DNA from 3 places in the Ensifer sp. VA4 genome. Region 1 is predicted to be linked to each of the others. Evidence: predicted binding sites of a transcription regulator. Region 1 holds the regulator's gene; each other region holds the start of a gene.
The links. The regulator LexA, encoded in region 1, represses DNA repair genes until DNA is damaged. The targets are predictions, from matches to a motif close to TGTTCNNNNTGTGTTCNG.
Positions count from the first base shown of each region.

Region 2: the regulator LexA is predicted to act here: its motif matches at 1,358-1,375, upstream of parE (DNA topoisomerase IV subunit B).
Region 3: the regulator LexA is predicted to act here: its motif matches at 1,642-1,659, upstream of ruvC (crossover junction endodeoxyribonuclease RuvC).

Region 1 is NZ_JBVQPO010000006.1:313,910-317,183, forward strand. Features, by position in the region: gene AC0C6X_RS12880 (septal ring lytic transglycosylase RlpA family protein) at 1-111, opposite strand, end outside; tRNA gene AC0C6X_RS12885 (tRNA-Ser) at 425-514, shown strand; gene AC0C6X_RS12890 (hypothetical protein) at 748-1,044, shown strand; gene lexA (transcriptional repressor LexA) at 1,362-2,090, shown strand; gene AC0C6X_RS12900 (acyltransferase family protein) at 2,566-3,274, opposite strand, start outside.
Region 2 is NZ_JBVQPO010000015.1:154,810-158,083, forward strand. Features, by position in the region: gene AC0C6X_RS25490 (UbiA family prenyltransferase) at 1-236, opposite strand, end outside; gene AC0C6X_RS25495 (alpha/beta hydrolase) at 364-1,242, opposite strand; gene parE (DNA topoisomerase IV subunit B) at 1,495-3,274, shown strand, end outside.
Region 3 is NZ_JBVQPO010000008.1:147,259-150,532, reverse strand. Features, by position in the region: gene AC0C6X_RS15770 (HAD hydrolase-like protein) at 1-523, shown strand, start outside; gene AC0C6X_RS15765 (LLM class flavin-dependent oxidoreductase) at 534-1,532, opposite strand; gene ruvC (crossover junction endodeoxyribonuclease RuvC) at 1,703-2,215, shown strand; gene ruvA (Holliday junction branch migration protein RuvA) at 2,331-2,948, shown strand; gene ruvB (Holliday junction branch migration DNA helicase RuvB) at 3,043-3,274, shown strand, end outside.

The DNA.
Region 1 (3,274 bases):
CTTCTTGATGCTCGACGTGGATCCGCAGGCCGCAAGCGTTACGCACAGCATGGGGACTGCCGCAAGGCGCAGTCCCTTGACCAGATATGCCGCATTTTTACTGGATGTCATCTGTCCCACAACATCGATCGAATAAGCCGTACTCGAAACCTTCCGCTCATGCCCCCAGCGGAAATCTCGGCGTCCCGAAACGGAACAGTCGATCAAACATGACAGCAACACGGCAAAAATGCGAACTCATCCACAGATCAACGCCGGATTTCATGCGTTATGGTTTACAGATGGTTACCGGCAGAGCGGGCCCGCGCTCTAATACCGGGCCACCGAGAAAATCCTTCGGCGATGCATCTTAAATCTTGCAAAGCGACGGAGCTTCGCGCAATAACGCCGTGCCCGAAAGCCGTTAGCTGCCGGCTTCAGGCAAGGACAGGTGGCCGAGTGGTTTAAGGCTCTGGTCTTGAAAACCAGCGTACGGGAAACCGTACCGTGGGTTCGAATCCCACCCTGTCCGCCATTCCCCCTTGGAAATACGCTGACGCCGCCCCCCTTGCCGCAGCGCGCCGCTGCTGCAAAGCCCTGCGGCCTTTGCGCGTCGGGCACGTGACGTAAAACAGCCACAGCTTACACTCAAAGAGCTGTTGAACACGTCAGAGTGATCGCCAGGCTTGCTGGACACCGGAACGAAAGCGCGGTTCACATCGTTAACCGCCCCGTAGTCCCACCCTTGCATCAAAGTGGACGATCACCGTGCTCGCCGCCCTCCTCCTCGCTTCGATAGTCGCATCGCCCAATATGCCTGACATCAAGCTCAGCGCCGCCACGGTTGACGAACTGCAGACCGATTTCGAAACCGCCGTTCCCTGCCATCAGATCGACGGACGCAAAGTGTGGAAGGGCGCGATTGCGTTCTACATCCAGTCGTTCGTCTATGACGGCGACACAGCTGTTGCGACCGATGCGGCGGACGCCGTGCTTCCCGAAGACAACACCCCCGAGACGGTGAAGGAATTCGAAGACGCCTGCTCCAGCACGCAGCCGGCCTAAAGCGAAGAGCGTTCGGATGAACGCACGTCGCTTTAGTACCTTCCGCTTACAGCGATTCCACCTGAACACCGGATCAGCTCGCCTGCTCCACGAAAACGATCACGAATCGTTCGAATCAACCTCACGGTCTCGCCATGCGCCACGCCGCAGGCCCTATTTCGCGCACTCAAACCCGCTTTGCTCCCGTAAAAGTGACCGATTGATACGCGCAGACGCGTCAATTGCCTGAATTCACGGAATTTTAGGCACTTGCAGAACACATATGGAACAGATAGTGTCTGTTCTTGATTTGTTTCACGCTTCTGGAGCGACGTGCCATGCTGACCCGCAAGCAACAGGAATTGCTTCTGTTCATTCACGAACGCATGAAGGAGTCGGGCGTCCCGCCATCATTCGATGAAATGAAGGATGCGCTCGAGCTGGCGTCGAAATCCGGCATCCACCGCTTGATCACGGCGCTCGAAGAACGCGGGTTCATTCGCCGTCTGCCGAACCGGGCCCGTGCGCTCGAGGTCATCAAGCTCCCGGAAGCCTACGCATCCATCCAGCAGCAGCAGCCGCGCCGCGGCTTCTCCCCGAGCGTGATCGAGGGAAGCCTCGGCAAACCGGCAGCACCTCCCCCTGCTGCACTGCCAAAGCCGGCGCCAGCGGCTGAAAACGCTTCGGTGTCCGTGCCGGTCATGGGCCGCATCGCTGCAGGTGTGCCGATCTCGGCCATCCAGAACAACACGCATGACATCACCGTTCCGCTCGACATGCTCGGCAACGGCGAACACTACGCCCTCGAAGTCAAGGGCGACTCGATGATCGAAGCCGGCATCTTCGACGGCGACACGGTGATCATCCGCAATGGCAACACGGCCAATCCCGGCGATATTGTCGTGGCGCTCGTGGACGATGAGGAAGCGACGCTGAAGCGCTTCCGGCGCAAGGGCGCGTCGATTGCGCTCGAAGCCGCCAATCCCGCCTACGAGACACGGATTTTCGGACCCGATCGGGTGAAGATCCAGGGCAAGCTCGTCGGACTGATCCGCCGCTACCACTGACATCCGGACAAGATCTGGAACGGCAGCTCCTTTCGCTGCCCAATATCTTCTCCGGGACATCGGCGGCGTCTGCGTATCTTGTATAGGGTCCGGCAAACGGCCTGGGAGGTTTGGCTCCCAGTCGAGTTGGAGCGCCGCCTGTCACTCTCGGATGGCGTCGTATATGACGGCTTCGGGTCTATGGCGCGGAAAACCGCAGGCAATCCGTCGCCTTCACTGGCTTCTTGGCGCATCGTGGGCGTTTATAGCCCGGCCAGCGATTGGGCTATGATGCTCGACGGGCATCCTTCTTCTCGACGAGCAGCAGTACCGTCGGGTTTACGTCCTCGCCAGTTCTCGGGAATCTCGGACCACTACAGCGGTTGCATGGCTCGCCTGCTTTAGTGCCGAGGCCATCTTCACCAACGCCCAGCAATCACAGTCTGACCGGAGGTCGAGGGCTTTCTGGCCCACAAGTGGGGGCTGACCGGGAATCTCAGCGCAGGGCACCCGTATAAGAGTTCTCCGGCCTAAAATGAGGGCCACGCCTCGCGTATCTCGTACGGAGCTTCAAGAACGGCTGTTCGATGCATCGGTAGCTGAGTGCTGCGATCGGCAGGAACAGCACAAAAGCCAGCAGGGAACACAGAAGCGAAAGCCCAAAGGGCAGAAGACCAAGATACTGCGTCACCATTTTTGCAGCGGGGCCATAGTACCAAAAGTGAAGCAGGTAGATCGAATAGGAGACCGTGCCTACGAAGGAAATCGAGGCCGATAGCCGTTTAGGCAAACTCAATTTCGATCCGTCGTAGGCGGCGATCATCACGGCGTAGAACGCGGCCTCGGCGGCGGGAAGATAGATCCATACGGGCGATGCTTGAGGCCCATAGAAACCGCCGCTGATGTTGAACCAGTGGTAGAAGGTGACGAACGCCATGGCGACCGCAAGGACTGCCAAGGGCCGCACGCGTTCACCTCGGAAGAGATACCAGACATATATCCCGGCAACGAACTGGTCGAAGTGACCGATGATTGTCCAGTACGCGGTTGGATGGATTTCCCAGCCGGTTATAAACAGGCTCAGGCGCAACACGACCGCCGTAAAGATCAGGATCAAGGCCACCAATCGCCGCAGGAAGAGAATTGCGGGAAGGATCAGATAGAAGTGCCATTCTACGGCGATGCTCCAAGCACCGTTCGGCCAC
Region 2 (3,274 bases), on a different contig from region 1:
CGATCGATGACGGCCTGGCGGTAAGGCCAGTCCTGAGCCTGGCGGCCGGAACGCAAGGCCACCTCATGCTTCAGCCGCGCCTTGCCCTTCGCCAGCCAGAACAGCATGGGAATGAGCATCAGGGGATTGCGCAAGAGGATGATCGCCGCACCTTCCCACAGCGTATCGGCGGCCAACAAAGTACCGTCGAGATCCACACACAGGGGAACGTGCCGTGTTTCGGTGCGCGCGTCCATGATTTCCACCCCAGCCATAATTGCCGGGCATGATGACGTCTTCAACTTTCCAGAGTGGAAACACGGCCCACAATCTCGCCCGGAAACTGTCGGGCTGGTTAACAAATGTCAGCGGCGCCGACAAAGGTCAGTGGCGACCGATCCAGTTCAACGCATCGCGCCAATCGGTCATGCGCAGCGGGGTGCCGTGCGAGCCGGTTTCGAAGAGAACGAAGCGTGTCGGGTAGCCCTTGGACTTGAGCTCACGGTAGAGCGCCCTCTGGCTTTCGGCCGGATAGACGCTGTCGCGGCTGCCGTGGCTGAAGAACATCGGCAGCTTCGCCTTGTAGGCAGCGCTCTTGGTGAAATCGGGGTCGCTCACGCCCCCCATCACCATCATGCCGCCGAGAGCCGCCACGGCAGAGGCATCGCGCGAAACGCCCCAGCAGATGAAGCTTCCCATCGAGGCGCAGGCGAGCACCACGGGGCGACCGCCGGACCGCTCGGAAGCCTGCTTCACCAGGCCGGCAATATCCGCAGCACCTGATGTATCGAAGGAGCGGACGCTCGGCGCGTAGTAGGTGCCGCCATTGGCGACGGCAAGGTTCTTCAGCCGGTTGAAGTTGCCGCCGAAGGAAAAATCGTTGGTGCCGAGCCGGCGATCGCCGCCGCGGCCGTGGACGAAGATCACCGTGAAGGCAGCGCCACGGTCGGGACCGACGCGGGTCACATCGAGCGAACGGCCGCCAATGTCCAGCGTCTCGTTGACCTGCTCGCTCTTCACGCCAAGCGAAACATAGGCACGTTTCACCCGGCGCTCCGGGATCTCGTCCCGTTCGTTGATGTCGCGCAGTTCCTGGTAATCGACGGTCAGGTCGTCGCCGTCATCATTCTGCTGCAGCACCTTGCCATAGGAGAAGAGTTCGTCCTTGAAGGGCTTCAGAGCCTGTGCCTGGGCGACGGAAGCCGCGGAAAGCAAGGCAACGGCCAGCAAAAGCCGACGAAACGGAAAAACAATTGTGGACACGGCCAATGACGGGCTCCCTCGTTCGCCGAAAGCCTTGCCATCGCCCGGACGCCAAAGCAACACTTGCTCCATGACATGGCCATGAAGGCGGCATTTCGCCCCCGGCCAAGGCCAGCATTCTCCTTTTGTTCGCGTATCCCGCGAGAGTCTGGCAGAATTCAGGTGATTCGACCGCCGGGGGATGGCGGCAAAGCCGAGGTCTTGCTATGGCCTCCGGCATCCCCAGACGACAGGAACGACCCGAACGGCCCCATGGACGACAACAGCGACCTCTTCTCAATGCCCGAGCAACCGAAGCCTGCACAGCCGAGCGCCAAGCCGGCGGTGCCAGCGGCACCAGTCGCGCGCGAAGAGCCGCGCCCTGCGCCGAAAGGCAGTGATGGCAGCGACTATGACGCTTCGGCGATCGAGGTGCTCGAGGGTCTGGAGCCGGTTCGTCGTCGTCCGGGCATGTATATCGGCGGCACCGACGAGAAGGCGCTGCACCACCTCTTCGCCGAAGTCATCGACAACTCGATGGACGAAGCGGTCGCCGGCCACGCGAACTTCATCGAAGTCAACCTCGATGCCGACGGCTTCCTGACCGTGACCGATAACGGCCGCGGTATCCCGGTCGAGAACCATCCGAAATTCCCGGGCAAGTCGACGCTCGAAGTCGTCATGACGGTGCTGCATGCCGGCGGCAAGTTCGATGGCAAGGCCTACGAAACCTCGGGCGGTCTTCACGGCGTGGGCGTTTCCGTCGTCAACGCGCTGTCCGATGCGCTCGAAGTCGAGGTCGCCCGCAACCGCAAGCTCTATCGCCAGCGCTTCTCCCGCGGCATTCCGCAGGGCGGGCTCGAAGAACTCGGCGACGTGCACAACCGCCGCGGCACCCGCGTTCGCTTCCATCCGGACCCGGATATCTTCGGGCCGCACGCACATTTCGAGCCCGGGCGGCTGTTCCGCATGGCGCGCTCGAAGGCCTATCTCTTCGGCGGCGTCGAGATCCGCTGGTCCTGCGATCCGTCGCTCCTGCAAGAAGGCTCCGAAATCCCGGACAAGGCCGTCTTCCACTTCCCGGGCGGCCTGAAGGACTACCTCGCCGCGACGCTCGGCAAGGAGTTCACCGTCACCCGCGAGATCTTCGCCGGCAAGTCGGAGAAAGCGAACGGGCACGGCTCGCTCGAATGGGCCGTCACCTGGTACGGCGGCGACCAGCAGGTGCATTCCTACTGCAACACCATCCCGACGCCCGAGGGCGGCACGCATGAGGCGGGTTTCCGCATCGCGCTGACCAAGGGCCTGAAGAGCTATGCCGAACTGACGCAGAACAAGCGGGCGGCGATCATCACCACCGACGACGTGATGATCTCGGCGGCTGGCATGCTGTCGGTCTTCATCCGCGAACCGGAGTTCGTCGGCCAGACGAAGGACAAGCTTGCGACGGTCGAGGCGCAGCGCATCGTCGAAAACGCGCTTCGTGACCCCTTCGATCACTATCTGGCCGACAATCCGGGAGAAGCCGCCAAGCTGCTCGACTGGGTGATCGAGCGCGCCGAAGAGCGCGTGCGCCGGCGCAAGGAGAAGGAAGTCAACCGCAAGACGGCGGTGCGTAAGCTCCGCCTACCCGGCAAGCTGGCGGACTGCTCGCAGAACACCGCAGAAGGCGCCGAACTCTTCATCGTCGAAGGGGATTCGGCAGGCGGATCGGCAAAGCAGGCGCGCAACCGCTCCAACCAGGCGATCCTGCCGCTGCGCGGCAAGATCCTCAACGTCGCGAGTGCGGGCCGCGAAAAGCTCAGCGCCAACCAGCAGATCGCCGATCTCGTCCAGGCCCTCGGCTGCGGCACGAGAACCAAGTATCGCGGCGAGGATCTCCGCTACGAGCGCGTCATCATCATGACCGACGCCGACGTCGACGGCGCGCATATCGCCTCGCTGCTGATCACCTTCTTCTACCAGGAGATGCCGGAGCTGATCCGCGGCGGCCACCTCTATCTCGCCGTACCGCCGCTCTACCGCATCAGCCAGGGCTCGAAGACGCTCTATG
Region 3 (3,274 bases), on a different contig from region 1:
GCTTTCCGTCGAGGAGTTCCAGTCGCTGCGGACGATGGGCAATCGCGAGATCATCGCGCATCTCGGCGTGCCCCTGTGGAAGCTGCCGCAGATCGCCATGTTCATGCGCCGGGCCATGGCGGCCGAGGCCGCAACCGTGCGGCTGTTTCCGGGCGCCGCCGAATTGCTCAGCCGGTTGAGGGCCGCCGGTATCGGCATCGCCATCGTCAGCTCGAACGCGGAAGACGGGATTCGCGCTGCACTCGGAGAAGCGGCGGCGTCCGTGGACATTCTCGAGTGCGGTGCCGCTCTCTTCGGCAAGGAACAGCATTTCAAGAAGGCGGTCCGATATTCCGGGCTGGACCCGACCCGGTTCCTGGCGATCGGCGACGAAGCACGCGACATCGAAGCGGCCCGCAAGGCGGGCATTGCCGCGGGAGCGGTGGCCTGGGGTTATGCCGATCCGGTCTTCCTGCGAAAGCTCGGACCGGATCGGTTTTTCACCCGCATGGAGGACATTGCGCCGGCTTTCGGCGTGGTCTGATCGCGCTTTCTCAGGCCTTCGCGAGATCGCGCTGGGCGTCGCCGAAGAGGCGAAGCGAGTGCAGGCGCGCCTCCATGTCGAAGATCGGTAGGGAGATGATCAGTTCATCGGCCTTCGTCTGATCGAGGAAGGTCGCGATTTTCCGGCGGATCGTCTCGGGCCCGCCGACGACCGCATACATCATCGAATGGTCCACGAAGATCTTTTCGTCATAGCTCCAGAGCCCGTCCATCGATTGAACCGGCGGCGGGAAGCGTCCGCGCGCATTGCGCCGCAGCGTTACGAAGGATTGCTGCATCGAGGTGAAGAGATAGTTCGCCTCCTCGTCCGTATCGGCGGCGACACCCATGACGCCGACCATGACATGCGGTCTGTCGAGCGTCGCGGACGGCGTGAAGCGTTCGCGATAGATCTCCAGCGCCGAGAGCAGCATGTCCGGCGCGAAATGCGAAGCGAAGGCGAAGGGAAGGCCGAGCATGCCGGCAAGATGAGCGCTGAAATGGCTCGAGCCCAACAGCCAGATCGGCACATTGGTGTCGGCGCCCGGAACGGCGATGATCTTCTGATCCTCGGCGACGGGGCCGAGCAGGGCCTGCAGTTCCACGACATCGTTCGGGAAATTGTTGCCGCTTGCCTCCATGTTGCGCCGGAGCGCCTGGGCCGTGCGCATGTCGGTTCCCGGCGCGCGGCCGAGGCCGAGATCGATGCGACCCGGATAGAGCGCGGCGAGCGTGCCGAACTGTTCGGCGATCACCAGCGGCGAATGGTTCGGCAGCATGATGCCGCCGGAGCCGACGCGGATCGTCTTCGTGGCTGCGGCCACGTGCGAGATCACGATGGAGGTCGCGGCGCTGGCGATGCCCTTCATGCCGTGGTGTTCCGCCAGCCAGAAGCGTTTGTAGCCGTTCTCCTCGGCGGCCTGCGCCAGGCGGCGGGAATTTTCGAGCGATTGGGCGACGCTGCCGCCTTCGGTGATCGGGGAGAGATCGAGGACGGAGAAAGTCGCCATGGCAAAGGCCTTTATTGAGGGAAATTGATGAAAGGCTATGTAAGCTCAATTTTCCTCAATCCAAGGGCGACGACCAAGAATTCCTGAAGCCCTGTTTCAACTGTGCGTATGTTTTTGTTTTGTTCACTTTTTGCTGGCAGCGTCCAGGCTGGCGTCATAGGGTGAATTTCATGCAGAATATGATTCGCATCATCGGCATCGATCCGGGCCTCCGCCGCACCGGCTGGGGCATCATCGAGACGCTCGGCAACTCGCTGCGTTTCGTTGCCTCCGGCACGGTCACCTCCGATGGCGAGATGGATCTTGCTTCGCGGCTTTGCCAGTTGCACGACGGCCTTGCCGAAGTGGTGCACAGCTACCAGCCGCACGAAGCGGCGGTCGAGCAGACCTTCGTCAACAAGGACGCGACGGCGACGCTGAAGCTTGGCCAGGCGCGCGGCATTGCGATGCTGGTGCCGGCGCGCGCGGGCTTGAGGGTCGCCGAATATGCGCCGAACGCGGTCAAGAAGGCCGTGATCGGCGTCGGCCATGGCGAGAAGCAGCAGATCCACATGATGATCAAGGTTCTGATGCCGAAGGTCGAGTTCAAGGGCAACGATGCGGCGGACGCATTGGCGATCGCCATCTGTCATGCCCACAATCGGCAATCGGTGACGAGCCGGCTCGCCGCATTGATGGCGTAGTTGCAGCAGATCTGAAATGCTACATCGACCTTAGCGCGTCTTGAGGCGCGCGGCGCTGTAGAGAAGATATTTTCCGATGGTCTGAGCGACCATCCCCCACCGCGAGAGACGCCATATGATCGGCAAATTGAAGGGTACCATCGACGAGATCGGCGAGGATCACGTCGTGCTCGACGTGCATGGCGTCGGCTATGTCGCCTTTTGTTCGGCGCGCACCTTGTCCAAGCTCGGTTCGGCTGGCGAGGGGGCGATGCTCTTCATCGAGACCTATGTGCGCGAGGACCAGTTGAAGCTCTTCGGCTTCCTGACGGCGCTCGAGCGGGAATGGTTTCGCCTGCTGCAAAGCGTGCAGGGCGTTGGTTCGAAGGTTGCGCTCGCGGTGCTCTCGACCCTGACGCCGGGCGAACTCGCCAATGCCATCGCGCTGCAGGACAAGACCTCGGTCTCCCGCGCGCCGGGTGTCGGCCCCAAGGTGGCGGTACGCATCGTCACCGAACTCAAGAACAAGGCACCGTCCTTTGCCGGCGAAATGGCGTCGTCGATCGGCCTCAAGCAGGAGCTTGGCGAAGGCGTCGCCTCCGCGCCGGTGTCGGATGCGGTTTCGGCGCTGACCAATCTCGGGTATTCGCGCGACCAGGCGGCCAATGCGGTTGCCGCCGCGCTGAAGAATGGCGGTGAGGGGGGAGACAGTGCCAAGCTCATTCGCCTCGGCCTCAAGGAACTGGCGCGATGAGCGCTTGCCTTGGCGGGGCGCAGAAGGCAGAACGGAAGGGGCCGGACGCAGGTGGGTACCTGCGCCATGACGACCGACCAATTGGAACGAATGCATGACTGATGCGGCACGTCTGATAACGCCGGAAAAGCGCGGCGAGGATCTCGACGCGACCATGCGCCCGCAGTCGCTGGACGAGTTTACCGGCCAGGCGGAAGCGCGCGCCAACCTGAAGATCTTCATCGAAGCGGCCAAGAACCGCGGCGAGGCGCTGGACCACGTACTGTTCGTCGGCCCGCCCGGCCTCGGCAAGACGACGCTTGCGCAGATCATGGCCAAGGAGCTCG